One region of the Paenarthrobacter sp. TRD_SC_7 genome, then DNA from elsewhere that is predicted to be linked to it. Evidence: riboswitches for the same ligand, from Rfam matches in the RefSeq annotation. Region 1 holds a riboswitch; each other region holds the start of a gene.
What was found. Region 1 has a riboswitch for cyclic di-AMP ahead of AC0J5Z_RS18595 (C40 family peptidase). Riboswitches for the same ligand answer to the same signal wherever they lie in the genome.
Positions count from the first base shown of each region.

Region 2: it holds a riboswitch for cyclic di-AMP, as region 1 does, so the genes downstream of both, AC0J5Z_RS03595 (hypothetical protein) here and AC0J5Z_RS18595 (C40 family peptidase) in region 1, are expected to answer to the same signal.
Region 3: it holds a riboswitch for cyclic di-AMP, as region 1 does, so the genes downstream of both, AC0J5Z_RS00070 (NlpC/P60 family protein) here and AC0J5Z_RS18595 (C40 family peptidase) in region 1, are expected to answer to the same signal.

Region 1 is NZ_CM149587.1:3,902,325-3,912,102, forward strand. It holds gene AC0J5Z_RS18560 (alpha-mannosidase) at 1-225, opposite strand, end outside; gene fdhD (formate dehydrogenase accessory sulfurtransferase FdhD) at 395-1,261, opposite strand; gene AC0J5Z_RS18570 (FdhF/YdeP family oxidoreductase) at 1,263-3,569, opposite strand; gene AC0J5Z_RS18575 (molybdopterin molybdotransferase MoeA) at 3,621-4,979, opposite strand; gene AC0J5Z_RS18580 (NTP transferase domain-containing protein) at 4,976-5,890, opposite strand; gene AC0J5Z_RS18585 (HNH endonuclease) at 5,934-6,434, opposite strand; gene AC0J5Z_RS18590 (NlpC/P60 family protein) at 6,982-7,779, opposite strand; gene AC0J5Z_RS18595 (C40 family peptidase) at 7,881-8,627, opposite strand; cyclic di-AMP (ydaO/yuaA leader) riboswitch at 8,632-8,793, opposite strand; gene AC0J5Z_RS18600 (M23 family metallopeptidase) at 8,941-9,777, opposite strand.
Region 2 is NZ_CM149587.1:710,745-720,522, forward strand. It holds gene ald (alanine dehydrogenase) at 1-309, opposite strand, end outside; gene AC0J5Z_RS03590 (PucR family transcriptional regulator) at 518-1,732, shown strand; gene AC0J5Z_RS03595 (hypothetical protein) at 1,923-3,287, opposite strand; cyclic di-AMP (ydaO/yuaA leader) riboswitch at 3,290-3,436, opposite strand; gene AC0J5Z_RS03600 (ATP-dependent DNA ligase) at 3,711-4,775, shown strand; gene AC0J5Z_RS03605 (DUF6480 family protein) at 4,797-5,072, opposite strand; gene AC0J5Z_RS03610 (alpha/beta fold hydrolase) at 5,185-5,976, opposite strand; gene AC0J5Z_RS03615 (maleylpyruvate isomerase family mycothiol-dependent enzyme) at 5,991-6,656, opposite strand; gene AC0J5Z_RS03620 (helix-turn-helix domain-containing protein) at 6,675-7,094, opposite strand; gene AC0J5Z_RS03625 (anhydro-N-acetylmuramic acid kinase) at 7,140-8,321, opposite strand; gene AC0J5Z_RS03630 (MFS transporter) at 8,372-9,694, opposite strand; gene AC0J5Z_RS03635 (N-acetylmuramic acid 6-phosphate etherase) at 9,687-9,778, opposite strand, start outside.
Region 3 is NZ_CM149587.1:9,652-19,429, reverse strand. It holds gene AC0J5Z_RS00100 (NAD-glutamate dehydrogenase) at 1-2,870, opposite strand, end outside; tRNA gene AC0J5Z_RS00095 (tRNA-Cys) at 2,975-3,045, opposite strand; gene AC0J5Z_RS00090 (hypothetical protein) at 3,110-3,568, opposite strand; gene hutG (formimidoylglutamase) at 3,631-4,587, opposite strand; gene AC0J5Z_RS00080 (NCS2 family permease) at 4,743-6,185, opposite strand; gene AC0J5Z_RS00075 (copper resistance CopC family protein) at 6,300-6,932, shown strand; cyclic di-AMP (ydaO/yuaA leader) riboswitch at 7,107-7,274, shown strand; gene AC0J5Z_RS00070 (NlpC/P60 family protein) at 7,278-8,060, shown strand; gene AC0J5Z_RS00065 (FAD-binding protein) at 8,250-8,942, opposite strand; gene AC0J5Z_RS00060 (universal stress protein) at 9,362-9,778, shown strand, end outside.

The sequences.
Region 1 (9,778 bases):
ACCCTGCAGGCGCAGCCATTTTGTGCTCCATGCCTTGCCCCACGGAGCGCCGGGCTCCTGCGGCGCGAAGACCTGGCGCAGGGCTTCCGCGGCGGGCACGGGTTCGCCCGGCGCATCCCAGCTGCTGAGCTGCAGCGGAATCGCCCTGCCGTATATGGCCGGAAGAATGCGTTCCCGAACAAATCGATCGAGACGCTGTTCAGTGATCCGGCGGTCGTCGTGCAATTAATTCCCCTTTGGGCATTGGAGTGACAAGGCGTGGTAAGCGGGCCTCTTTGTGCTGGGCGCTGACAGCGTATCTGCGTTCACTGAGCTTCCAATCGATGGATAAAATCTACGTTGTTCCAGCTCAATAACCAAGTGATGGAGCACTATCCTCGGCGAACTTCGTGCCCTAAGCAGCCTCTTCTCCTACAATCCTGTCGCGACCCGCGTACACGTTGAGGCTGGCCCCCCTGCTGAACCCAACCAGCGTGATGCCTGAGTCCTGCGCCAGTTCTGCAGCCAAGCTGGAGGGTGCGCTGACAGCGGCCAAAACCGGGATTCCGGCCATGGCAGCTTTCTGGACGAGCTCGAACGACGCCCGGCCGGAGACCTGAAGCACAGTCCCTTTGAGTGGCAGCATGCCGGTCCGCAACGCCCAGCCCACCACCTTGTCCACGGCGTTGTGCCTGCCCACATCCTCCCGGAGGCACAGCAGCTCCGTAGTGCCGTCGTCGTGGATCCTGAAAAGGCCCGCAGCGTGCACACCACCCGTTTTGGCGAAGACCGCTTGGGCCTCCCGGAGGCGGTCCGGCAGGGCGGCGAGCGCCCTTACCGGGATAGCCACGTCGTCTTCCTTGGGGCTGTGGTGCGAGGACTTTCGAACGGCATCGATGGAGTCCGTGCCGCAGATTCCGCAGGAGCTGGAGGTGTAGACGTTACGGCCGGTATCGGGCCGTTCCACGTCCGGCCGAAGCTGTGCATCCACCACGTTGAAGGTCTGCACCCCGTTCTCGTCCTCCCCGGCGCAGAAACGTTCCGAGACCAGCTGACCCGGCTCCCACACGATCCCTTCCGAGACCAGGAATCCCGCGACGAGGTCGAAGTCATCTCCGGGGGTCCGCATGGTCACGGAGAAAGACATGTCGCCCAACCGGATCTCCAGCGGCTCCTCCACGGCCAGGACGTCTTCCTTGAACCGGACGGGATGCTCCAAGGCCTGCGGTGAGCCGTCCAAGACAAACTTGTGCACCTTGCGGCGCTGGGTTACGCGTCCCATGTCAGGATCCGTTCTCCTCATGCTTCACGAAGCGCACGGTCATGGCCTTGTAACCGGGGGTGTTGGATTCCCGGGCCACAAGCTCGCGGTGCACCAAGGCGTTGGCCTCCGGGAAGTACGCCGCGGCGCATCCCTTGGCCGTGGGGTACCCGATGAGCCGGAACTTGTTGGCACGCCGCTCTGTTCCCGCGAAGGTAGAGATGACATCCACCAGGTCGCGGTCCTCGAAGCCCAGTTCCTCCAGGTCACCCGGGTGGACGAGGATCACGCGGCGACCATCCGAGACGCCGCGATACCGGTCATCCAAGCCGTAGAACGTTGTGTTGTATTGGTCGTGGCTGCGTACCGTCTGGAGGATCAGGTGGCCCTCGGGTGCTTCGAGGTACTCAAGCGGCCGCACGGAGAAGCGCCCCTTGCCGATATCCGTGGCGAAGGTTCGGGTGTCCCGGGGTGGGTTGGGCAGGACGAAGCCGTTCTTGGTGCGGACCCTGGCGTTGAAGTCCTCAAAGCCGGGAATGACGCGGGAGATATGGTCCCGGATCACGTCGTAGTCTTCCGCCATCGCGCGCCAGTCCACGCCGTGGCTGTCTCCCAGCGTCGCTTGGGCCATACGCGCCACAATCACCGGTTCGCTCAGTAGGTGCTCTGAAACAGGCTCGAGCCGTCCTTGGGTCTTGTGGATGACGGACATGGAGTCCTCCACCGAGAGAAACTGCTTGCCCTTGGGGTGTTTGTCGTCAGTGTCCGTCCGGCCCAACGTGGGCAGGATCAGGGACGTCTTGCCGTGCACCACGTGGGCACGGTTGGGCTTGGTGGAAATGTGGACCGTCAGCCCGGCCTTCTTCAGGCCAGCCTCAAGGGCAGCCGTGTCCGAGCCCGCCGCAGCGAAGTTTCCGCCCATGGACACGAAAACATCCACCTCGCCCTTTTCCAGGGCGTGCTGGGTTTCCACCGAGTCGTAGCCATGATCCCGCGGCATGTGGAAACCGAATTCTTTGTCCAACGCGGCCAGGAAGGATTCCTTGGGCTTCTCCCAGATGCCCATGGTGCGGTCGCCTTGAACATTTGAGTGGCCACGGACCGGACAAGCACCCGCCCCACGCTTGCCGAAGTTTCCCTGGAGGAGCAGCAGGTTAATGATTTCACGCAGGGTATCCACCGAGTGCGGTTGCTGCGTCAGCCCGAGCGCCCAGCAAATGATGGTTGCTTTCGAGGCAGCCATCATTTCGGCAGCCTTGGTGATTTCTGCCCGGGTCAGCCCGGTAGCCCGCTCGGTTTCGTCCCAGTCCAATGCCGAACGCGCTTCCTTGTAGGCAGCGAAACCTTCGGTCTGCTGCTCAATGAAGGAATGGTCGACGACGGTCCCCGGGTTGCGCTTCTCTTCCTCCAGGAGCAGGTGTCCCAGTGCTTGGAACAGCGCGAGATCGCCACCCACCTTGATTTGCAGGAACTCGTCCGCGATGGTGGTGCCGCCGCCGATCACACCATTAAGTGACTGCGGGTCCTTGAAGTTCAAGAGGCCCGCTTCGGGAAGCGGGTTAACCGCAACAATCTTTCCGCCGTTGTTCTTACAGTCACGGAGGGCGGACAGCATTCGGGGGTGGTTGGTTCCAGGATTTTGGCCAACCACCAGAACAAGCTCCGCATGGTGGATGTCCTCCAGGGAAACAGTGCCTTTGCCGATTCCGATGGTCGGGTTGAGGGCACTGCCTGAGGACTCATGGCACATGTTGGAGCAGTCGGGAAGGTTGTTGGTGCCGAGGCTTCGCGCAAATAGCTGGTACATGAAGGCGGTCTCGTTGGCCGTCCGGCCGGAGGTGTAGAACACGCACTTGTCAGGTGTAGTGGCATTGATGTGCTCACCGATCAGGGCGAAAGCCTCGGTCCAACTGATCGGCGAGTAGTGAGTGTCACCCGGCCTGATAACCACGGGCTCGGAGAGTCTTCCCTGGCTCCCCAGCCAGTACTCCGTCTTGTCTTCCAGGTCTGCCAGAGAATGTTTCGCCCAGAATTCGGCACCGACTGTACGGGTGGTGCTTTCCTCGGCGATCGCCTTGGCACCGTTCTCGCAAAACTCTGCGGGACTGCGCCTGCCGGTGATCGATTCCGGCCATGCACACCCCGGGCAGTCAAAGCCATCATGCTGGTTGACCCGGAGCATGGAACGGACCGTACGGGTTACTCCGGCTTGGGCGTAACCGCGTTCAAGGGCAACCGTGACAGCTTTGAGGCCGGCCGCGGCTTGTTTGGGCGGGTGGATTTGCAGGTCATCTTCGTTGATGTCCTGTTCTGGAGCATGCCTGTTCATGAATCCATCATTGCACTTTGTCACCAAGCCCAAAGCCGATCACGGCACCCCTCACGCGCCCAACGCACTCCAGTCCACAGGACCCGAAGGCGCCTTCCGTCGTTGCCTGGGCGCGGCTTTGCCGGTTTTGTCCTCCGGTGCCTTCGGCACGGGCAACGGTTTGCCCCAAGGTAACGCGAAGGCGGGGACCATCTCGCCTAATTGGACTCCATGGGGTGGCACCACCATCACCCCGTCCGCACCTGCCAGGCCACGCATCATTCCGGGGCCGGCATGCTGCGCTGGCGATGCCAATCCATACACCAGCTTGAAAGGCATCAGACGGGTCCGTCCGGGGTCCGCGTCGATTGTCGATCCACAGGGAACTTCACCCACCTCTTCCAAGCGACCATGGCCCAAAGCAGCAAGCAGGGGTGCGCCCACAGTAAACAACGCCATCATCGCGGCGAGAGGATTTCCCGGCAGTCCCAGCACGAACCGACCGTCCGGCAGCTCCGCCAGCACGGCGGGATGTCCCGGGCGCATGGCAATTCCATCGATCAGCAAACTGCCGCCAAGCTCTGCCACGGCTTTGCGGAAATGGTCGGTCCCCGACCGTCCTGTGCCGCCTGTAGTAATGACGACGTCTGCCGGCGGCTCCGTTTCGACGTAGGGGCCGTCGGGCGTCAGCTCGTCCAGTATCGGCTCGGTGTCCTGGAGTGCGGCAATCCAGTCCTCGTAGCTGTCGCCCACTTTGAGCTGCTCGCCCGCGATGCCGCCCAAAAGTTCGACGACGGCGCCCAATTGCGGGCCGAAGGTGTCCCTGACCTGTCCAGGCAAGGGAACACCCTGGGCAACGACTTCCGAACCCGTCAGGAGGAACCGAACCAGCGGTTTGCCGAGCACGTCCACGTGGTCCAGGCCAGCAAGCGCTGCCAAGGCAATGTGTGCCGGATTCAGCACCGTCCCTGCCTTGAGCAGGACATCACCCTCAGCAGCCTCTTCTGCAGCTTTACGGATGTGTTGGCCGTTGCGGGGCTCCCCCGGTTTGGCGGTGCCGCCCAGCGCAAGAACCGGCAGGCCGTCGTCGTCCGTGGTGATAACACCGCTTTCGCTGCGCAGTACTGCCTTGGCGCCGGGCGGTATCAGCCCGCCGGTGACAATGGGGCTCGCCTGGTGCGGTGCCAGCCGCTGTCCGGGCTCGCTGAGGATCCATGGGCCACTGCCGTTGACGGCCCATCCGTCCATGGCGGACGAAGCATAGTGGGGCATGTCCTGCACGGCCAAGGCATCCGAAGCCAAGGTGCGCCCGAGGGCAGAACTGAGCGGCACGGGGCCTGGCGGGATGGGAGCAGCAACCTCGAATGCTCGCTGCCGGGCCTCATGCCATGTGTGTGCCGCGTGATGGCCCTCTGCGGGGGCCTCTGTCATTCTCGGTCAGTCCCGGACTCCGAGTACTCCTTGGCAACTTTGCGTGCCAGGTCCAGTGCGGCATTCATGGATGCATCATCGCTGGCCTGGCCGATCCCGCGGGCCATGCCTGCCGCGTATCCGGCAATGAACGTGGTCAGGGGCGCCGCTGGGCGCACTACTGAATGCGCCGCCACTCCTGCGACCGCCAGGACCTCATTGACGTCCACTTCCACACCCTCAAGCTCGAAAGCCTGCAGCAGCGTGCGGCACCATTCCTCGAGCGTCTCTTCCTGGCTTTTCACGTCCGCCTCCAACTCGTAGTCAATGCCCAAGGCCGCGGCGTCCTCCCACGTATCCACATCATCGGTGGACCCCGCGGGGACGGCCACGTCCAGCACGTTCAGCCTAGCAAGCAGCCGGAACACTGAAGAGTTCGTTAACCCCGAGCCTTCGGAAGCTACGGCCACTTCCCTTTCCAGAGCCGCTGTACTGTAGGCCCCCAGGAGTGGCTGCTTCCGCCCGTCCCCGGAAACTGCCATCGCCCCTTCCACTCCGGGATTTGCTTCAAGGGCATCCCAAAGGAGGTCAACACCACGGGAAGCATGCGGCATATCGCATGCCAGCACGAGCGTCCACAGGGTGTTCGAACCACTCCTCTGCAGCGCAGCCATGCCGGCCGCAATTGCCGCGGCCGGCCCGGCGAATGCCGGTTCCTCCCGAGCCCTCAAGACACCGCTCGGCAGTGGTCCCCTGTCCTTTGGCTCATCGTTGGGAGCGTCCGGCCCCACCACAACCACCGCCGAAGCACCCCGGGCAGCCTGCAGGGCATGCGAAAGGAGCGTGTCGCCGTCGTACTTCAACGATGGCTTGGGCACGCCACCGAGACGGGTGGCCCGGCCACCCGCCAAAATCACGGCATTGAACTCCATCCGCCCAGATTACCCGGGACGGACGGAGACCAGCAGAAATCGATCAGGCAGCGGATTCCGGCAACAGGAACGGGTCCCAGTCCGGCGCAGGTTTCTCGAGTTCCTTGATCTGCCACATGGTTCCCTGGGGCACGCCGGGCGTGAAACGGAGTTTCCAACCCATTTCTGCCAGCGTGTGGTCGCTCTTGGCGTTATTGCATTTCAAGCACGCCGCAACCAGGTTTTCCCAGGAATCCGCGCCGCCCCTGGATTTGGGGTGGACGTGGTCTATGGTGTGCGCTGTTTTCCCGCAGTAGGCGCAGCGATGGCCGTCGCGGCGAAGGACCCCGCGGCGACTCACGGCGGTAATCCTGTTGTACCGGGGACGGATATAGCGGTTGAGGAGGATCACGGAAGGTCTTCCGAGAATCTCCTGTGGCCCGACGACAGGCTCGTCGCCTTCGGCCACTACGCTAGCTTTCCCAGTCAGCACAAGGACCAGCGCCCGGCGGAATGTTATTACCGCCAGCGGTTCATATCCAGCATTCAGAACGAGTGTGCGCATGCACGTACCTCTTCACGGCCGCACCCGTCAGGGGCACGAGGGCCGGCTGCCCTCTGCATGTACGGGCTGTGGATCGACAACACAAGGGTAAGCACTTATATGCCGTATCAACGAATTTTTCTGTCGTTTCGCGTGCGGTGTCGGCAAGAGTTCATGCGCGGTTAAGGGATGTGGCGGAAATCGGGGCCCCTCTGCGTGTCGCCACCACCTACTTTGAGGGGCAGATCTGGACCGACACACCTTGTTCGCCGCGTGTCGGAAGGCTTTCAGAACCAAAGTGGGTGGCGGCCGCCCGCTTCCACGAGCCAACCACCCGCCAACGTCCGACGGCGGCACCCACCCGAACGCCGTCGTCGAACCCATAGAGCCGCCTCACCTGCTACCGCGACTGACGCCACTCACATTCTCTGGTGCCAACCACACGGGCCGGCGACGCTCGGATGTGGGTGTCGCCAGGCAATTGGTGTGGCGTGGACGAATACGGGTAGCAGTTAAAGCAGAACACCCCGCCGGCCGAAGCCTGCGGGGTGTTCTTGCGCGATGTGGATCAGCCGTTGACGCGGATGAAAACCGGGCCGGAGCCGACGTTGGCGCTGAAAAGTGCCGTGGTGGATCCGTTCCATCCACCGTGCACTGCCTGGCCGTTGCCGACGTAGACAGCGATGTGGGCCTGTCCAGCCAAACCACCGTTGGCGTAGTAGGCGAGGTCGCCGGGCTGGGCTTCTGCTGCACTGACGGTGCGGCCCAGGGAGAGATAGCCGGCGGGCCAGTCGTGGAAGTTGATGCCCACGGCAGCCAGGGAGTTGGTCACCAGCATGGTGCAGTCCTGGGTCACGCCGAGCTGGGCGTAAGCAGCTGCAGCGATTGCTGCGCCGAGGCCGCTGGAAGCCGCCGGGGCTGCCGGAGCGGGGGTTGCGCTGCTGACGGCAACGGTCGCGTTGGCTGCCGGAGCGGCGTTGGCGGTAACCGCCGTTGCCGCTTTGGATTCAACCTTGGCTTCAACCTTGGCCGGAGCTTCTTCCACCACCACGGGAGCCGGGGCTTCCACCGTGGTGACCACGGGGCGCTCGTAGGAGATTGCCACAGTGGAGTCCGCGGCGATGGTGGCCTGGACTACCGACTGCACGTCCAGAGTGGACGTGGACGTGGAGTCACGATCCACGTTGGTGTCGGCAGCGTTGGCGGCGATGCCACTGGTCAGGACCAGGCCTGAAGCTGCGGCAATAACTGCTGCCTGGCGGCCCACGCCACCGGCGTTGTTGCTTACGGCCTTGGCGATGACGGCAAGCGAGCTGGTCTTAGGGGCCTCAGCGCGGTGCCGTGCAATCTTGTTTGCACTGGTCATGATTTTCTCTTTTCGTATCCGAGTGCAGTTGGGGGTGCACGCGGGTAGTGGGCTGGCCAGCATTGGGGGCATGCCGGCCGACCCCGAACCGGATTATTTCTCTAGCGGAGGGTGTAGAACGAGGAGGTGCCGGTGGACGCTACAGAGTGCAGCAGCGTTCCTTGACCGGGGTTCAAAGCGCTGATCATCATGCCGTTGCCGACGTAGATGCCCACGTGGGCTCCGCCGTTCTGCATGACGAGGTCGCCGGGAGCAGGACTGCTGGTGGGCGTCATGGCCGTCCAGGCGTTGACGCGGGGGATGCTGATGCCGGCCTGTGCATAGACCCACTGGGTAAAGCCTGAGCAATCCCAACCGTTGGGTGTGGTTCCGCCCCAAACGTAGGGCGAACCGATGCCGGTGTAAGCAATGGCGGCAAGACCGGAGGCAGCGGCACTGGAAGCCGAATCCTTGGCCTTGGAGGACTTTGCGGAGACTGCTTCGGCGGTTTCTTCGCTGGTGGTGGCCGCTGCACGCTCGGTAACCCGCGCTGCGCGCTGGACTACCTTGGGGGCTGCCTTGGTAGCCACGGTGGGGCTCTCGAAGGAAACGGTTGCTGTTGGCGCTGCGGTGACCACTGCAGTAACAACCAGCTGTTGGGTGCTGGAGGCTTCCGACTTGGAAACGTCGGCGTCTGCTGCTTGTGCCGGTACGCCCACTGTGAGGACGAGGCCTGAGGCTGCTGCCAGGACGGCGGCCTGGCGGCCCACGGTTCCTGCGTTGGATGAAACAGCCTTGGAAAGAGTGTTCAACGGGTTCGTACGAACCGTTTGGGCGCGATGGCGCGCAGGGGTAGTGCGTGATGACACGTAGGTAGCCTCTCCCAATGCCTGCGAGGTGAGCTGTCGGATTCGGATGGGAGTCATCCGGCGGCGCTGCTTCCAAGGAAGCTTTGCGACTTAACCCCAAGGCCTTCTTTCGAAGACCAGAAGTGGTTCCCCCGCCCCTGCCAGACGATTTATGCGAACGGACCTTGAGTGGTGGCAGAGCTAGGCAATCCACTCAAGTGCACCGGCCCCCTAAAAAGCCGATGCGCTCTGTACGCTACAACAGTTGAACGCGAATGTCACATTCAGGTCACGGGGCGTCCCGCGAATGCGAGAGGCAACCATCAACTGGCTTTTAGAGCCAGCCCATGGGGTCTACCACTTCACCGTTGACCTGGACCTCAAAGTGGAGGTGGCAGCCGGTGGAAGCGCCCGTGGTGCCGCTCAGGGCGACGGTATCGCCGCGGTTGACGGTCTGGCCAACCTTGACGGTGAAGGACGAAAGGTGGTTGTACGTGGTCTCGAGGCCGTTGCCGTGGTCCACGACCACGCGGTTGCCTCCGCCGTATTCGTGCCATCCGGCGAAAGTGACCTTGCCGGTGGCTGCCGCGTGCACAGCCGTGCCGCACTGCGCAACGAAGTCCTGGCCGCGGTGGAAATCACCGGCACCACCCGTGAGGGGGCTGATGCGGTAACCAAAAGGGGATGCCGTGGTGAGCGTGTCAAGGGGGCTGGCCATGGTGCCGACGGATGAGGCACGCTGGATGCTCCCGGCCGACTGCGCACTGAGCAACTGCTTCAGCTTCCCGTCGGGGTCGGCTGCAGTAGCCACGGCGGCTCGGCTGAAGTCAATCTTGGCGGACGCGGCGGCGGAGACCTCGGGCTGGCTGCCGGCAGGGGCGGCTACGGCGAGGGCAGACTCAGTCTGGCCTGATTCCGAGGTTGCCATGACGGGACTTGTGGCAGGCAGGCCGACAGTCAAGGCAAGTCCGGTGGCGGCAAGCGCAACACCAGCCTTCTGCCCGACGCCGCTGGCAGCGGCGAAATCGGCAACCTGGCGCAACGGGCTCTTACGGCGGCGCACCTGACGCTCGGTGTCGCGAGGCCGGATCTCCGTTACGACGGTGGCTGGCCGCAGCTCAGCAGCGGGGCCGGACGCGCGGCGGCGGCCCCTGACGTTCTGCGATGTCAAA
Region 2 (9,778 bases), 1.5 Mb from region 1:
GAGCTCGGGCTCTGCGGCGAGGTGCAGGTAAGTGAAGAGGATGAGGCCCTTGCGGAAGCGGTGGTACTCCGCGGCGATGGGTTCCTTGACCTTCATGACCATGTCCGCGCGGGCCCAGACGTCGTCAGCTTCGTTGACGATTTCGGCTCCGGCGATCGAGTATTCCTCGTCGGTGATGCCCGAGCCGAGCCCTGCGCCGCGCTCAACCAGAACGGTGTGTCCGTGGGTGCGGAACTCGTGGACACCGGCGGCCGTGATGGCTACGCGGAATTCGTTGTTCTTGATTTCTTTGGGGACGCCGATGATCATCTGTGGGCTCCATCGTTAGCGGCCTCGTCGGCCGAAAATTTGTTGCGGGCTGTGATTCCAGAATAAATCCGGCTGTGAGGCAGGCGACATGGACGCAGAGTCGCCAGCACAGGGAATCCCTGTGAATACAACGATCTTCAGCAAGGCGGCTCGACATTTGTCGAGCGCTGGAACGTCAGGTGTCGCCTGCTGTTGGTACGCTTTTCAGATGCAGCAGGACGTGGAACAGATCGTTGAACGCGTCGCACTGAAGCTTGGCCGCGGCCTGTCCCTTGAAGACCTCGACGGCGTCCTCCTCGCCTACAGCTCCAACCAGTCACACGCCGACCGCGTCAGGGTGAACTTCCTCCTCAGCAAGCGCGTCCCTACCGATGTCAGTGCGTGGCAGCTCTCCCACGGCATCGCAACCGCTGTGCGTCCCGTCGTCGTTCCCGCCAACGACGAACTAGGCATGTTGGGCCGCGTCTGCGTGCCACTCCTGGTGCGGGGTTTCCGCGTGGGCTACTTGTGGGTGCAACTGGACCTTGAAGAGCAAAGCGCGACGGCGATACTCACCGAGTTGCCCGGCGTGCGTGACGAGCTGGACCTGTTGGCGGGCTTGCTCCTTGATTCCAACACGGCCGAATCAGAGTTCCGGCGACGGCGCGAGCAGGAGTTCCTGTCAGCCTGCAGCGGCGAATCAAACGCTGTGGCAGCTGTGGCGGGGTGGAAGGAAATCCAAGGGCGCGGTCCATGGCAGCTGGTGACCATCCTCGACCCGGACGGCGCGAGGTCCGACGTCGATCCCATTGCCGCAACCCTGACGCATCGTTCGGCGGCGTTGCAGTCCACTATCGGCGTCAATGCCGCATTGTTCAGCGCCGGAACAGAAACACATTCGGTGGTCCTGTTCCGCGAGTCGGGGGGCCGGGCGGACCATGCCCAGGTGTTGGTGCACTATCAACTGGAGCTTGCGAAGCGCGCTGGCCGCAAGGTGGACAGGGTGATCCTGGGCATCAGTGAACCCTTCCAAGTCATCCGGCAGCTATCGGGGGCTTATCGTCAATCGAAGGTTGCTGCGCAAGCGGCCGCAGTGGACCTCCCGCTAGGTGAGCTCGTGGACAGCCGGAGTGTTGGTGTCTACCAGCTCTTTGATCGCCTGCTGGCGCCGGGTGGCTGGGATGACACGGGATCGGTGCATTTTCTGACGCTGGAGGACCAGGACAAGAACGGCGAGCTTCTGCCCGTCCTGGAATTGCTCTATGACAATGATGGCTCGGTTCAGGACGTCGCCGCCAAACTTCACCTCCACAGGAGCAGCATCTACAACCGACTCGGCCGGATCCGCCAACACATCGGTGCTGATCCGTTGAGTGGCGCGATCCGGCTCGAGTTACATGCCGCCCTGAAGGCGCGGCGTTGGGCCGGGCGGCCGCGGATCTGACGCCAGAAACTAGACGCCACAAAGGAGGCAGGCACCCGGGTGCCTGCCTCCTTTGTTGTGATGCTTTACGAGCGCCTCAAGCGCTGGCAGCTCCAGCGTCCCATCCGGCGACGGAACGTGGCAGTCCGGCTGCTGCTGCAGTGCCGGCCATGCCACCCCACATGGCTGGAGGTACGGGGCAGGCGCGTGCTCACTTGAGGACCTGCTGGGCTGCATCCAGGATGCTTTGAAGCCCCGATTCCGTGGGCTGCGGCGTGGTGGCGGCATTCGGCTTGCCCGGCCGCGGCTTGGAGGTCTGCGTTGCAGTCTCCGTTGGTGTGGGAGTCGGCGTCGGCGTGACCGTCGGGGTCGGCGTAGGGGTCGGGGTCGGCGCAGGCGGCGTTGTGATGGTGTCCGACGGCACCTCGCTCGGCGCAGGAGCCGGCTGGGTGGGGATCGGGCTGGTCACGCCAGGAACGGCCGGGACGGAAGAGGGTGCGGCTGACGGAACCCATACCGGGTCCGCGAGTGAGACCTGCGGGGTCGCAGTCGACGACGGCGACCCTGCCGCGGGCGCCTCCGCTACCGTTGCCGGTTGCCCGGCTTCCGAGGACGCCGTGGCCATTGACGAGGCTGATGGCGACGAAGCCGTGGAGTACGAAGCCTTGGGCGCGGGAGACGCCGAAGTCGAGGTGCGATCATCGCTCCCGCTGGCCTCCTGCGCTGGAGTCTCCCGGCCGAAGAAGGGCAACTCCAGGGCCTGCCCCAGCGTCCCGGCCGTCAGCACAAGGCCAAGCGCCCCTGCAACCACGGCCATGCGCTGGCTCATGTGCTTGACCGACGCTGCTTTTCGAAGGGCGGAGTGAGGTTCGCGGCCAAAGGAGGACGTCGGTCCGAAGCTGGACCTGCCAGCTGTGGGTGCGGCAGCCTGCTTCCGAACATCCTTGCGGCTTGCCAGTGCTGCCGACGCCGTTGCCGCGGCAGCAACCTGCGCGGGGGACTTGCCCCGCGGTGACTCGGCCGGTTCGGGTGTGCTCGCGGATTCTTCGCGGGCAGACACCACGGGAATGGCCGCCGTGGCGGGTTCCGGCGTTGCAGGCTGCACCACTTGAATAGCTGCGGTTGCGGATTCCTGGGTGCCGAACTCCTGCGAACCCGGCTCCATGCCAGCCGGCTGCACAACGGGGATCGCCGCGCTAGGGGGTCCAGGCGTGGTCGACTTCGGAGCTGCCGCCTGCGTATTGGAGATCGCAGCCGTGGGGATCATTGCAGTTGCGGAATGCTCAGTCGCGGACGCCTCGGCAAGGGATTCCTCGGGCGCGATCACAGCCCGGGCTGCCCTCTCCCGCTCGGCCGCACGAACCGCCGCACGCGTCGCGGGCGCCGCGATGGTGGGCAGGGCCGCAGTGGCGGGTTCCGGCGTCGTGCCTGTGCTAATTGGATTTTGGGGCGCAGCGGCGGAGTCCGCCGGTGCGTTGGTGGGGAATCCGCTGGGTTGGGCCCGACGGCGTCCGGTTGGCTTGGTGCGCTCGCCTTCATTGTGGGCGCGGCGCGGCTGATCCATGGTTGGGGACATGGTGGTTGCCTCTCAACGCCTTCGAGGTTAGCTGTCGGGTTCGGACGAGGCCGTCCGGCCGCCTAAGCGGCTTCACCCCGAGGACTTGGATACCAAGCCCGGGAACTGTGGGTCCCCCGCCTCTGCCGCGGGTCTGGCGGATCCCGGATTGCGGCAGAGCTCGGCGTCAATCCGGAAGCGGCCCAGCGGAGATACGGGTCGCCCTACGACGGTACATGAGCCGGAAAGTAAAGTCACATTAATGTAACGGGCGGTAGGCCTGCCCAAGCGATGGGGTTCTATGACTTAGGCTTCGGGGCCGGCGCGGGAGCCGGTAGCTCGTACTGGATCTTCTGGATCTGCACGGCCTGGTGGGGCCAACACGAGGAAGATATCCATGGCCTGACACTAGCTTCGCGGTGCACCGGCAGGTAGACATTGTCTATGGACCTGCCTGTGATGCCACCCGTCTCGCCCATGCTCGCCAAATCCGTTCCGGCCATCCCCGATGTTGGGCACTACGAGCCCAAATGGGACGGCTTCAGGACGATCGTCTTCAAGGACGGCGATGAGATCATCCTGGGCAGCCGCAACGAGAAGCCAATGACCCGATACTTCCCGGAAGTGGTGGATGCCCTACGGAAGAACCTCCCGGACAAATGCGTGATCGACGGCGAAATCGTCCTGATCGAGGGCAGCAGGCTGGAGTTCGAGGTTCTGCAGCAGCGGATCCATCCCGCCGACAGCCGGGTCAGGATGCTTGCCGAGAAGACCCCGGCTTCCATGATCGCGTTCGACATTCTTGCCTTGGGCGACGAAAACCTCATGGACAGGCCGTTCTCAGAGCGCCGCGCGCTTCTGGAACGGGCACTCGCCAAGGCAGAGCCTCCCGTGTATGTGACCCCCGCGGTGACGGATCTCGAACGGGCGCAGGAGTGGTTCGTGCAGTTGGAAGGCGCGGGACTGGACGGCGTGCTGTCCAAGCCGCTGAACGGGACCTATCAACCCAACAAACGCCTGATGTTCAAGACCAAACACGAGCGCACGGCGGATTGCGTGGTGGCCGGATTCCGCTGGCACAAGACCGCCAAAGTTGTGGGGTCGATGTTGCTCGGCCTTCATGACGACACTGGCCGGCTGCATCATGTGGGAGTGGTGGCATCGTTCCCCATGGCCCGCCGGGAGGCTCTGGTCGCAGAGCTGGAGCCATATCAGATCGAACTCAGCGAGCACCCGTGGGGCGAGTGGGCCAACCAGGACGACGCTGCCGGCGGTTCACGCATGCCCGGCGCCCAAAGCCGGTGGAGCGGGGGCAAGGATTTCTCCTTTGTGCCCCTGCGCCCCGAACTCGTTATCGAGGTGGCCTACGACTACATGGAAGGCGACAGGTTCCGGCACACCACGCAGTTCCGGAGGTGGCGGCCGGACAGGACGCCCGAGAGCTGCACGTACTCGCAGTTGGAGGAACCGGTCGAGTATGACCTCGGGGAAATCCTGAGGCTTCCCTAGCTAGGCTGCCCCGGTCAGTAGTTACTCCTCGTGCCCTTGGTCCATGCTCATGCTGTCCTCGGCGGGCGGGGTTTCTCCCGGGGGTACTCCGCCGCCTGGCTCCAGCCCTGTGATGTTGCCGTCGAGTGGATCGGGGTTGGCGGATGCGGCCGGATCATCGTCCTCGTCCTGGCGCAATTCGGGATCGGCGTTGACGTCGGCCTTGTCAGTCCCATGGGTCGTCGGGGCGCCGTAGGGCCCAGTGGCGCCGGTTGCGCCGAAGCCTTGAATTTCTTCATTTGAGTCTTTGTCTGTCACGATCAACCCTTTCGTAAGCAGGCTTACTATTGTGCCTGCCCGGCCAGCCTAGCCGCGGCGCGCTGACCCAACAAGGGGCACCCAACCCATGGGACGGCGTCGTACTTAACGCTCAGCTGTGAAGCGTGGTTGAGGTGACGAAGCTCCGGATGGCATCCGCTACAGCCTTGGGACGCATGTGCTGCGCCACATGCCCGACGCCCGGAATCTCCACCAGGCGCCCTTGGGCCACCGCCCGCGAAAGCCGGAGCGACCACTCGGGTCCGGCCACGTGGTCCCGGCTCCCGCGCAGAATCAGCACCGGCACCTGGATACCGGCCAACCGTTTCTCCGTGGGGTATTCCATCATGACCGGCAGCTCGGTGAGGTACCACCTGGGGCCGCAACGGACATAGTCGGACATGACGATCAGGTTGGACGTGGGGCTCTCGCGAAGTACTCCGTCGATGGTCAGGGCCAGCGACTGCCGCCACACATTCTTGTGCCGTGAATCCACCACGGGACCCATCAGTACCAACTGCCGGACCTGCTCGGGGGCGTACAAGGCCGCTTCGATCGCAAATTGCACGCCCATGGAGTGGCCAACCAACACGTAGGAGTCGATGCCGCGGGACTTAAGGGTCTGGGCGATGAAGGCGCCGTAGTCCTCCACTGAAAGCTGGCGCCCGGGCTTGGGAGTCCCGGCGAAACCTGGAAGGTCCAGTGAGTACGTAGGCGCGCTCGCCGCGAGAACAGCATGCAGCCGCGCCAGATATCGATGCGATACCCCGATGCCGTGGATCAAGATATATGCGGGCTCGGACCCGGGCCCGGCGTCCGGCTCCGGCGCAGGCGTGCCCTCGGTCCAAAGGATTCGGCCGGTCAGGCCAAAGACCTCGACGTCGGCAGAGAGTAGCGCGGTCATCTTTTCTCCCGTTTTCACTGGTTTCCCGACTGTTGCAGGAAAATCGGCGCGCCCGGGCCACCCAACTCGTCGTCCCTCACGGGCCGACCGGACACTGCGAGCAGCAGGGCTATGGCGGGACCTTCGACTGCCGGACCATTGCCATGGTCGAAGGACGTGTCAGATGCCACCAATCGCCAGCCCTCCGCGATTTCCTTGCCACCACCCATTTTGGTGGTGGTCTTCACCTGGTAGCTAAGGGCGGTGGCCACGTGCTCAGCGGGATAGTCGCGGCGGATCCCCAGCGGGCGCCGGATGTCCTCGCCGTGGACGAACGCTTCAACCAAACGAGTCGACAAGCTCGCCGGCGGACCGGATGTCCGCGAGAGCACGGCGCGCAGCCCGGCGATCGTGTTCTTCGGATCCACGGCCTTCTGGAGCTCTACGCCCACGGCGTTGTCGCGGTCGAAGTCCATCCGGGCGGCAATCATCCGGCGTATGAAGTTCAGGCGGGTGGTCTTCGCGCTGTCAATGACGTGGGCCAGGACATCGTGGACGTCCCAGCCGGAACACAGGGACGGCGTCTGCCAGTGGGCTGGCTCAAGCGGTTCCAGGTCTTGGATCAGCGCACGACGCTCTTGGTGCACCACGGGCCAAACGGTTGAAGGGGAACTTGAAGCCATACCGCTATTGAACAGCATGCTGGCGATTTAGGGTGGCTAGCCGTGGGACTCGGTGGTGACGTCATCACCTGCAGCCGCTTCTGCCTGCTGCTTCTTCTTCTGCGTTTCAAGCCACGCCATGATGGCCGCCTGTCGGATCCGACGATGTGTACCGCGGTATTCCACCGGGATTTCGCCGCGATCGGTCATGTTGCGCAGATACGTGTGAGAGATGCCCGCAAGCTCGGCGGCTTGCGATGTCGTGAGCATTTCCTCCACGCTGCTGACCGTCACCGTTTCGCCCCGGCTCAGTCTCGCGAGGAGATCGACGACGGCGTCCCTCGCCTGATCGGGCAGGCGGTGGACAGTGCCGTCCACGAACACCGTGATGTCGTTGCTGTCCTGGAGGGAGCGCGCGAGATTCCGGGCTTCGTCGGCGGGGAGGCCGGCCGTGGCGCGGGGAGCTATCAATGCCATGGCAGAAGCCTAGCGTGAGGGCTGTGCGGCGGGGATGGGTGGCTGCTACTGAACCCGGAGGGTGACAGGGGCAGGAAGGGTGGAAGCGGGCGAGTGGAAACCTTGGGATCCAGGCGTGATTGAGCCGAGGATGCCGGCATGGCGCGCACCTGTGCAACTGGCCACCGTTCCCGGGAAGTTGTGGACCGTCAGATAGCCAAGCACCGCAAATGCAGCGGCCTCTTTGGCGGAGGACGGCAGGTTCAACTGGTCCGATGTCAGCAGTTTGACGCCGTCAGGTCCATGCAGGCCAAGTTCCTCGTCCAATGCCCGCATCAGCGTGGGATTCTGTGTTCCGCCCCCGGAGGCGATAACGGATGTTCCTCCCACCGCCCGCACGGCGTCCGCTACAGTGCGGGCTGTGAGGGCCACCAGTGTTGCCATGACGTCTTCGATGGGCAGGTCGCTGGTGCCGGTGGCTTCCATGGCTTTTTCCACATACGGCAGGTGGAACAGTTCCTTGCCGGTCGACTTCGGGGCAGGGAGCCCATAGTACGGTTCGGCGAGCAGCCCGGTGAGCAAATCGGAGCTGACGTTGCCGCGTGCGCCGAGTTCGCCGTCGTGGTCGTAGTGCTGGCGGCCGGCGGTCATGGAGGCGACCGCGGCGTCGATCAGCGCATTCGCAGGACCGGTGTCGAAAGCAACCGGTGCCCCGGAAGCCACCGTGATGTTGGCGATCCCACCGAGGTTCAACGCCACGGGTGTGCCTGGCAGCCCGCGCAGCCACAGGGTGTCGAAGAGACTAACCAACGGGGCGCCCTGACCCCCTGCCGCTACATCACGTGTCCGGAAGTTGGACACCACGGTGACGCCTGTCGCTTCAGCGATCCACGCAGGTTCGCCAAGCTGGAGTGTCCCTTTGACCTGGCCGGATTCCACCCAGTGGAACATGGTTTGGCCATGGGACGCGATCAGCTCCGCCCGTCCATCGCAGAGCTCGTCATTGGCCCTGACAGCGAGCCCGGCGAAGGCCTGGCCAATGCGGGTATCGAGCTGGCAGACCTGTTCCATGGAGCCGCTGGCGGGCGGCAGTTGGGCCGCAATTTCCGCCCGCAACCCGTCCGGGTAGGACTCGCTGACAGCCCCCAGGAGGGTCAGCACCAAGGCATCGCCGTCCCTGCTGACATCGACCGCGACGGCGTCGATCGCATCGTAGGACGTTCCGGACATCATGCCGATGATACGCATGGCAGTGCTCCCTCTATCTCGTTCTGGATGTGGTGGCGGCCGGACGACGCTTAGTCGCGCAGCGCCTTCTTGTGGGCGGAACCGCGCAAGGTGGCCAGCGCGAAGGCGCTGATCACGCAGGTGGCCATGACGTAGTACGCCGGGATGTCCCTGTTACCGGTAGAAGCTATGAGGCCGGTGATGATGAGCCCGGCGGACCCGGAGAACACTGCGTTGGACAGCGAATACGCCAGTCCCAAGCCGGTGTAGCGGACCGTTGTGGGGAACATTTCGGACAGCATTGCCGGACCCGGGCCGGCCAGCATGCCGACGATTGCCCCGGCAAGGAAGACACCTGCGCCCATGAGCCATGGCGAACTGGCCGGGTCCTGCAAAACCTTCAGGAGCGGCAGGGCGAACACCGTAATCAGGATGGCGCCGGCGAGCATCACCGGCCGACGTCCCCAGCGATCACTGAGAATGCCGCTGGGAATGATGGACGCGGCAAAACCAGCGTTGGCCAGTACTGTCGCGATCAGCGCCGCCTGGAATGTGGCGTTGAGGCTGGTCTGCAAGTAGGACGGCAGGACCACTAGGAATGTATAACCTGCTGCCGACCAACCCATGAGGCGGCCGATCCCCAGAAGGATCGCCTTCGCGGTTTCAGCCTTGCTGGGGTGGACAACCACGACCTCGGAGCCTGGGTTGCGTCCGGCCGCTGCGGTGCGCTGGAAGTTGGGGCTCTCTTCGAGTTTCAGCCGCAGGTACAACGCCACGAGGCCGAGGGGGAGGGCGAGCAGGAAGGGCAGGCGCCAGCCCCACTCCGACAGCGCTTGGGGACTCATGACGGAGGACAGGGCCGCAGCGACGCCGGCTCCGACCAGCAGGCCAAGTGCCACGGTGAACGACTGCCACGCCCCATAGGCGCCGCGCTTGCCCGAAGGAGCGAACTCGGTCATGAGGGACACTGCGCCGCCGAATTCGCCACCAGCCGAGAGCCCTTGGAGGATGCGGACCAAGGTCAGCAGGATGGGGGCCATGATGCCCAAAGTGGCGTAGTTGGGGAGGGCGCCGATGAGGGTGGTGGCTCCGGTCATGAGCAGTAACACGATGATCAGAGTGGGGCGGCGGCCGATCCTGTCACCGATCCGCCCGAAGATCCAGGCGCCCACAGGACGGAAGAAGAACGCAATGGCGAACGACGCGTAGGTCTTGATGAGGGCCTCGAAGTCCGAAGCGCCCGCCGTGGTGAAGAAGTTGGCGGAAATGATGGTGGCGAACGAGCCATAGATGCCGAATTCGTACCATTCGATAAAGTTGCCCACCGAACCGGCCACCAGGGCGCGCCGGGCCTGCTTGGCGGGTGGCTGCTGTACGAGCGTGGAATTACTCATGAGGGTCCTCTGGTGATTTAGGGGGGTGGTTGGAGGTTTCAAGGGGTCGCTGGCTGAGGGCATCGGTGGCGCTGCGGACGTTGC
Region 3 (9,778 bases), 770 kb from region 1:
CCCATCTGCTTGTGGTCGTAGCCCACCGAGCCACCGGAGGCGAAGGCGTCCCCAAGCCAGAAACCGTACTCACCGGCGAGGGCGTTGGCGATGTCCGAGAAGGCGGCAGTTCCCTTATCCGCAGCGACAACCAGGTAGTAGTCGTCGCCGTCGTGCCGCACCACGCGAGGTGGCGTCACGACGCGACCGTTGGTGCCGCCGTCGCGATCCGGCATCAGGTTGTCCGTGACGTCCAGCAGCCCGCGGATGAAAGTCCGGTAGCTTTCCTGGCCCTCCGCGAGCCAGGCCGCGCGGTCCTCCGCCGGGTCGGGAAGCCGCTTGGGAAAGAAGCCGCCCTTGGCCCCGGTGGGAACAATCACGGCGTTCTTGACTGTCTGCGCCTTCACCAGCCCAAGGACTTCCGTGCGGAAATCTTCGCGCCTGTCCGACCATCGGAGTCCACCGCGGGCTATCGGCCCGAAGCGCAAGTGAACCCCTTCAACCCGGGGTGAGTAGACCCAGATTTCGAACTTTGGCCGGGGTGCCGGGGCTGCCGGGATGCTGGACGGATTGAGTTTGAAGCTGACGTACGGCTTGTCCAAGTAGAAATTTGTACGCAGTGTGGCTTCCACCAAGCTGGACAGTGTCCGAAGTAGACGGTCGGCGTCCAGGACGGGGATGGCGTCAATCGCTGCTGCCAGTTTGGCCCGGGCTGTGTGAATTGCTTGCGTCCGATGGCTGAGCTCGCTGCTGCCTTCCTCGAAAACGTCGCTTCCGGACAGCACCGCAGTTCGGTTGTTGAGTTCCGGATCGAACAGATCCGGAGCGTAGCTGTCCGGGTTGAACTTTGCCTCGAACAACTCCAGCAACGCAAGGGTTGCCTTGGCGTTTCCGCGGAGTGTGTCCGCGATGAAGCCGTACGAGTTTGTGCTCCCCAATTGGCGCAGGTACTTTGCGTACGCGCGCAGGATAGCCACCTTCCGCCAGTCGATGCGTTCCCTGATGACCAGGGCATCGAAGGCGTCCGACTCCGCATCGCCGCGCATTGCGGCACGGAACGAACCGGCCAACAGATCACCCGTTGCCAAAGGGTCCACGCCGCGTGGGTACTTGAGCCCGAGGTCGTAGAGGAAGAACTGCCGACCATCCGCCCGCTGCACGTCGAACGGCCGCTGGTCCAGGACCTTTAGTCCAAGATTGTGGAAGAACGGGAGAATCTGGGTGAGACTCTGTGGCCGGGTCAAGTACAGGCGGATGCGGGCGTCCTCCGTGAGAACGGCAGTGCCCGGACGCTCATAGACGGTCAGCAGTGGGTCAGCTTCCTCGCTTTCACCGGGCGGAAAGCTCTCGAATTTCGTGATGTCCTCAACAGCATCCTCCACTTCGTAGTCGGCCTTGTAGCTGGCAGGGAACGCGGCAGCCCACTCTCGGGAGAGCCGCGCCGCCTCATCCGAGGGATACCGAGCTTGCAGCGCCTCGGCCAAGCCCTGTGCCCAGGTCCTGGTAGCGGCGATGATCCGTGGCTCCAGGACCGATGCGTCCATGACGCCGGGAATCCCTTGGCCGAGCGTCGCCGATTGCGGCAAAAGGATCCGGAAGAATACCCGTGCCATGGCGGATTCGCCCAAGCGGAGCTCAAACTCGATGGAGTCCGAACCGAAGGCCTCGCGCAGTTCACGTTCGATGTTGAGCCTGACGGCGGTGCTGTACCGGCGGCGGGGCAGGAATACGAGCGCCGTCATGAACCTCCCATAGGAGTCCGGACGGAGGAAGAGCCGTGTGCTGTGGCGTTCCTGGAGGCGCAGAATTTCGCGGGCATGGGCCACCAACTGCTCTGCACCTATATGAAAGAGCTCATCGCGCGGATACGCCTCCATGACTGTGAGGAGCTCCTTGCCGTGATGCGAGCTTGGCGGATAGCCAAACGCTTGCAAGACCTCCTTCACGGTGTCGCGGATGACCGGAATCTCCAAAGCTGAATGGGACGTCGAACTGGGGGAGAACAGACCCACAAAGCTATGCTCAGCGCCTTCGCGGGTTCCTCTTTTCGTGGCGACGCTTATTTCATCCAGGTAGGCGCGGCGAAGGACCGTGGAGCGTCGCGTGGATTTGGTGAGCGTGAGGAGGTGGGCCCCTGTCTCTGGGAACCCTCCGTCGCGATCGTCGGTTGATTCCCGCAGCAAGCCAAGCCCACGGTGCCCGCGATAGCCGAGGAACACAAAGTTCCCTTCGCCCAACCATCGCAGCAGCTCCTGCGATTCCTTGGCTTCTGGGTCTGATCTTGCGAGTTCGCCCAATGTCCTGACCGCGCTTGCCAGTTCCTGATGGATTGCCTCGGTGTCCTCTGCGGCAGCCCTTACGTCGTTCAGGACTCTCTGCAGGCGTCCGACAAGGAGCTCCGCCGCCGCCTCATCCGGGAGCCGCGGGATTTCGATTGCCATCCACGCTTCGGCGAGCGGTCCGCCGTCGGGGTTCTGTTGGGTGACCGGCCGGGCGGCAGAGCCGGCAGCGGAAGGTTCGACGCCGGTAGGCAACCCCGAGCGGTGTGGTGCCCTGTGGATTTCGGTCAAGCGGTGAGTGGCAGGGTCGCGGTCGACGCTGAACGTCGGGTGGACCAGGAGCCGGAGCGAAGCGGTGTCCCGGGCGATCTCTGCGGTGACGGAGGGGAGAAGGTACGGCATGTCATCGGTGACGATCGCGACAACGCTGGCATCGGACTCGTTGAGTACGCCGATCACCGCCTGCCCGGGTTCGCGGCGTTCCGCCAAAGACCGGTGGTAGCGGGCCCGCTCCAGCAGCGTCTCCGGGGTGTAGTTGCGCGCGTCGTCCTCGGACACGTGCTCGTAGTAGTCGGTCAGGAATCCGTCCGCCGGCTCCACCCTGGGTGACATGCTTTCATGATCGCTTAAACCCGCCGCGAGATGGCACTTAACGCCAATGTTTGAGCGGAACATCGGCACTAAATGCCAACTCGCGGGGAGGTTGTGCCCCCAAGACGTGGTGGCGGGATTCGAACCCGCGTGCGCTGCTTTGCAGGCAGCTCCCTGGCCTCTCGGGTACACCACGTGCAAACGACACTAGGCGTCCGGATGCGGCGCGAACAAAGTTCATTTCCCTGGCTTTCGCAGGGCTACGCTGTATTGCTTTTGGTTGCCGCCAATGACGCACGTCCGGCCAGCTTTGTGACGCCGGATGCTACAAGGACCGTGAGGATGGCCGCTGCCATGTGCGTGTAGAGCATGAGGTGGACCGAGCCGCCGCCTGGGGTGGCTCCGGCTTCTGCGGGCACGTCCAACGGGCCGCTGTGCAAGTGATCCAGGAACCCGCTGCCGGGGAAGTACCCTCCAAAGGCGTCAAGACCCAAATGCAGCAACTGCTGGGCGAGCCCGGAAAGGAGCAGCAACAACAAGGGCCCGCGCACCCAGCGGGCAACCAGTTGGGCGGCCAGGCAGCAGAGTGCGGCGAAAGCCAGGAGGAGGGGTATGGCCGGCGCGCTGCCGCCAGCGACCATGTGCGCGGTCAAGCCGAGGGCAACGGTCGCCAGCCCCGCGACCCAGGCCCACTTTTCCTGCACAAGAGGTGTGCGCATCGGCATCCTTTCCTCCACACAGGCTAAGCGGAGGAAGCCGGCCGGGAAAGGGCCCGGGAAGGCTACGCGAGGAGTGTGTTTACCAACCGTGCCGCGACTTTGGCGGTCCGGGAATCAATGTCGAACTCCGGATTCAGCTCGGCCACGTCCAGGTGCAGCAGTTTGCCGCTCGCAGCTACCTGGCGGCAGATCGCGCTGATCACCGGCAGCGGCACACCGTAGGCAGCGGGCGCGCTCACCCCGGGCGCCACTGACGCCGGCATCACGTCCAGATCGATGGTCAGGTACAGCACATCCACACCGGCCAGGAAGTCAGCAACGAAGACTTCCACTGCTTCCGGCGTGCACAGCTCATCAAGCAGGTACTTCACGCCCAAACGCTGGGCGGTGTTGAAGAGCGTTCGGGTGTTGTTGGGCTCCGAAATTCCGACGACGGCGTACTGCAGTTCGCGCCCAGCGGCGCTTTCCGCGTGGGCCATCTGCAGGAACGGCGTGCCTGAGCTCGGCGTCGGCTCGTCCCGCAGGTCAAAGTGGGCGTCCAGGTTCAGCACACCCAGACGCTTGCCGCGAACCGCGTCAGAACCGGCCACGCCAAGATAGCTGGCGAACGCGGTCTCGTGTCCGCCGCCCAGCACAACGGTGAGGTTGTCGGCGTCGAGCAGTCCGGAAATGGCGCGTCCGGCGCGCTCCTGGCCGGCCTCCAGTGAGTCGTCCTCCACGACTACATCACCGGCGTCGAACACGTCACGATCAAGGTGGAACGCCAGCGGACCCAGCGCCGAGCGGATAGCGGAGGGAGCGGTTGCAGCGCCCACCCGCCCTTGGTTGCGGAGGACGCCGGCATCGCTGCAGAAACCGAGCACGACGGCGGGTCGCGAGGCTGCTGCGGCGGCGGACGCGGTGTGGGGTTCTACGGCTTGCCACCACCGGCGGTGCCCGGCGCCATCGCCATCGAAACGACCTGTCCATGGGGCAGGGGAGACATCTACGGTGAGGTTGGTGGTGGTTTTAGGTCCCATGCTTCAAGCACACCCGAGGCGGAGTCCTAAAACCAGCCATGTCGTAAAGGGTGTGTCTGGAACCCCGGAATCACGCCCCCGTAGACGCCGCGAGATGGCATTTAATGACAATGTTCGCGCCAAACATTGGCATCAAATGTCATCTCGGCGAGGATCTACTTGACGCCCAGCAACTCCTCCACAGTTCCGATGCCGAAGAACAGCAGGAACGCGGCAGCCACAGCCCACATCAAGGGGTGGACTTCGCGTGCGCGGCCCTGGAATGTGCGGATCAGGACGTAGGAGATGAAGCCGGCGCCGAGGCCGTTGGCAATCGAGTACGTGAACGGCATGAGGGCGATGGTCAGGAACGCAGGAATGCCGACGCCCCAGTCCTGCCAGTCGATCTTGCCCACCTGGGAGACCATCATGAAGCCCACAACCACCAGCGCGGGAGCCACGGCCTCAAACGGCACGAGGTTGATGAGCGGAGTGAAGAACATGGCCACCAGGAAAAGCACGCCGGTGACGATGGATGCGAGTCCGGTGCGGGCGCCTTCGCCGATGCCTGCACCGGACTCGACGAAGATCTGGTTGGAGGAAACCGAGGCCCCGCCACCCACGATCGCCCCGAGCGCATCCACTTGCAGGACGCGGTCTACGTTGGGGATGTTGCCGTTCTCGTCCACGGTTCCGGCCTCGTTGGCCAGGCCCACCATGGTGCCCATGGCGTCGAAGAAGATGCTCAGAAGGATCACGAACGCCAGCAGCGCAGCGGCAATGAAACCAAGGTGTTCGAACGCGCCGAACGGGTTCGCCTTGCCGATCAGGGAAAGATCAGGAGCGCCCCACTCTGAGAGGGTTGGCGCAACGAGGGACCAGCCACGCGGGTTGACTGTTTCGCCGTCAAAACTCGGGCCGATGTGCAGCGTAAATTCAAGGAGCGCAGCCAGCGCCGTGGACACGATAATCCCGATCAGGATCGCCCCGCGGACCTTGCGGACCACCAGCGCGATGGTCAGGATCAGGCCGACGGCGAAGACGAGCGTCGGCCAGCCCATGAGCTTGCCATCCACGCCCAGGCCCAGCGGAACGGTGGTGCCGGCGGCGTCGGGGATGCGGCGGACGAAACCGGCGTTGACCAAGCCGATGAGTGCAATGAAGAGTCCAATGCCCACAACAATCGCCGTCTTCAGGGCTTCAGGCACGGCCCTGAACACGGCGGTGCGGAAGCCGGTGAGCACCAGGATGAGCATGGTGATGCCGGAAAGCACCACGAGCCCCATCATGTCCGGCCAAGTCAGCCCAGGATGGGAGGCCACTGTGACAGCGACGAAGGCGTTGACGCCCAGGCCTGTGGCCACGGCAAACGGGTGCTTGGCCCATGCGCCCATAAGGATGGTCAGGATGCCCGCGACGAAAGCCGTAGTGGCGGCCACGGCCGTGAAGCCCAGGGAGGCTCCACTCGAGTCAGGTCCGGAGAGGATCAGTGGATTCAGGACCACGATGTAGCTCATGGCGAAGAAGGTCGCGAAGCCGCCACGGATTTCCCGCGAGTACGTGGATCCACGTTTGGAGATCTTGAAGTAACGGTCGACTGCAGAACCTTGTTTCAGCATGAAGGTCTCCGGGGATCGAGGGGAGTTTGCTCTCAAATCCTATGTTGTCCGGTGTGGGCCCTCCGAACGATTCGCCTAGTCTGTAAGGAAGCCAACACTAGGAGAAACCGCCCCATGCGTACCATCCGCCCGCTTCTGGCCGCCGTCGTCGCCGCCCTTGCTTTCGCATCCGCCCTGCTGCTTTCCGCGGCTCCGGCGTCTGCGCACGACGTCGCCGAATCAACCACGCCAGCCAACGGTGCCAGCATTGCGGAAGTCCCGGCGTCGGTCTCCATCACGTTCAACAACCGTCCGCTCGCGATCGGTTCCGGAGTAACTGTGACCGCCGGCGGCGAGAACTGGGCGGACGGTCCTGTCGAAATCATCGACAACCAAGCCGTTCAGAAGCTTCGCGAGGGTGCTCCCGCAGCTGAGTACACGGTGGTATGGCGGGTGGTCAGCTCCGATTCCCACCCCATCGAGGGCACCTTCACGTTCACAGCCGCTGCAGGAAGCACGACGACGGCCAGCGGCCCGGCTGGTGCCTCACCGACGGTGTCAGCCCCGTCAGCCGCAGTACCGACGGCGGGTACCGCCGCTCCGGGAACAGGTAACAGCGAGCCGGCAGCGGACGCCTCCCAGCCCTTCCCGTGGAGCATTGTGGGGTTGGCTGTTGTGGCTGCCGGTCTCGTTATTTACCTTGCCGTTACCGCCCGGAAGAAACTCGCCGCATCCAATGGCCCCGACGGCGATACTCCCGCGGAATAACGCGGTTTTCTACGTACCTGCGAATATCTCGAAACGGTTACCGCGACACGCCAGAAGCGCCGTTCCCGTTACTTAAATGTGACTTCGGCGGAATCATCGCGTACGGTAGTACCTGTGCCTGTTCCACGTAGCGGGCACTTCCGGCCTGATTGCCTAGCTCTGCCGCAGTCCGGAATCCGTTCGCAGACAAACCTACGGCAGAGACGGGGAACCCAATTTAGGCCGCTTTCGAGCGCGCCTTGGGGTGAAGTCACGAAGCTTCCGCTGAACAGCGGGGGATAGTGGCCGGGTGACTCCCATCCGAATCCGACAGCTAACCTCGCAGGCATCGGGAGAGGCTCTTTCATGTCTTCACGCATTCTTCGCGGCCGTCGTAAGGCGGACAGCGTACGTCCTAATCCGTTCATCTCCATCTCGAAGGCAGTTGCCAGCAACGCTTCCGGCGCTGGCCGCCAGGCAGCTGTTATCGCAGCAGCCTCGGGCCTCGTTTTGACCGGTTCCATTGCTGCTCACGCAGCTGAGGCCCCGGTTCAGCGCGACTCCAGTCCCGCAACGGTCGCTGAGACCGTATCCGAGGCACCCACCAAGGTTGTCACCGCTCTGGCAACGGCTACCGTCAACTTCGAGCGTCCGGCTGTTGCTTCCGTAGCAGCTCCGGTCATCGAAAAGCCGGCTCCCGTTGTTGCGGCCCCCGTGGCCAAGAAGGCAGCCGTCACCACTGCTGCTGCAACAGCTCCCGTCGCCGCCAAGGCTGCGGTTGCTGCTGCTCCTGTGGCTGCCGCTCCTGCAGCTGCTGCCCCCGCAGTCGGTGGCGTCAACGCTGCCATGGTTGCTTCGGCTTACGCTCAGATCGGTGTCTTCCAAGACTGCACCGCCATGGTCGAAAAGGCCCTCGGCTCTGCAGGCATCCCTGTTGGTGACCTCGGTCCGATGCAGTTCATGAACTACGGCAAGGTTGTCAGCGCTCCCCAGCCTGGCGACATGATTGTCCAGTCCGGCCACGTTGCCATCTACATCGGCAACGGCCAGGCCATCAGCGGTGGCATCAACGGCAACCAGACGGGCATCCACCCGATCAGCTGGCTGACCGCAACGGGTCCCCTGACCTACGTACGCGCAGGCGCATAAGCCTCACGCTTCAGCTCAAAGGCCGGTGCCTTCAAAGACAAATGTCTTCGGAGGCGCCGGCCTTTGGCGTTAAGTTCTGTTCTAAAAAGTTAAGTACGACGGCGGATCGGCAGGTCGCGTTGGCGGCGGGCCGGTGCGGGAGTCAGGCCTGTGTAGGTACCGTGCTTGTTGGTGCTGCGCTGCGCTGCGCTAGGCGAGAGCGATGCCGGGAGCTGCTGGCAGGGCTACCTTGGATGAAATAGCCTGGCCAACTGCTTTGGCTTGCCGGAGCACTTCCTTGGGCGACGGGGTAATAAGATCCCCAACGCCCACAAGGTGCATCCCCAGTGCCCGCATGGCTGCCGCAAAGTTCTGGCCCACGGCTATCCCAAGTTCGGCGAGCATGCGGCGCAACTGGCTTTGGGCGCAGCGGGTCACTACTACGTGGTCCGCCAGGAGGACACCGTTGGCTGTGTGGACGGCCCATTGGCGAGGGGTGGATTCGCGCGGGCCGGATACGTGAAGCCCGGTCCTCAGTCCCGCTGTCGTCATGCTGGCTGCCAGCCCGTATCCGATTTGCCGGGAGGGGTCTGACCCCAAGAAATCAAGGCGGACGGCACGGGTGGTGCTGCGAACGTCCAGCTGATGGTTGGCCGCGTAGTTCCGCAGGTGGCGGAGGATCTCGTTGCGTTGCTGCATTGCTGCGGGATCTGCGGCATCGGTGCGTTGAAGCATCCCTGTATGGACGGAGGGTCCTGTAGTGGACAAGGCCCCAAACCCGTCTACGACGATTGAGCCCACGCCGTAGCGGCTGAGCTCGCTGGCAACTGCCAAGCCGGACAAGCCGGCCCCGATGACCACGGTTGTGGTGCGTTCCGTGCCGGAATCAGGCGTGTGTGACACTGCTTGGTTCCTCCTTGACGTGTGTGCCTTGCGGCATCGCGTGGGATCGCGTCCGAGTTCCCCAAGCGGCCGCAAATAAATGGCCGGAGTGTGTGTCGTGAGACACGATTGCCGGCCATTCGGTGACTCGAACACTACCGAACTTTTTCGGCCATGGATAGCCTCCCGGACGGCGCGTTTTGGATGTTCCTCCGCAGCGCAATGTGGGCCGACGGGAACCGAGCCCGGACCGTTATGCACATAGCCCGATGTCGCCTTGATTCGCCACTGTTGACCGAGAATAGTGGGCACTGGGAGGAGAAATTTCCGAGTTTCTCCTGCTCCGGCCATTGACAATGAAACAGTCAGGGAATCCGACGCGGAGAACCTCTGGCAGAATAGCCGGAACATCAAGCAGTAGGTGGAGAGGCAGGCCCCCAATGGACCAGCACGGCAGACACAGTGAAGAGCCACAGGACGGCCTGGATCAGGCCGTGGAACCAGGCGGCATCGTCGTGGGAGTGGACGGTTCAGAGCACGGTCAATGTGCCTTGGTTTGGGCCGCGCGGGAGGCAGAGCGTCGGCAACTTCCCCTGCATATCGTCACGGCTTACTCCGTTCCCATCTTCGCCGCCTCGGGGCTGGATGGTGGCTACGCAACAGTTGACGATTCCGTGATCCGCGAGGGCGCGGACGCGATCGTTCGGCAGGCCCTGGAAAAGGTCTCCGGTTATGCCATCGACGTTGATGCTTCGGTCGAGAACGGCGATGCCGCAGGTGTCCTGTTGGACCTTTCCGCGGAGGCGGCCCTCCTTGTATTCGGTAGCCGGGGCCGCGGCGGGTTCGTTGGGCGCCTG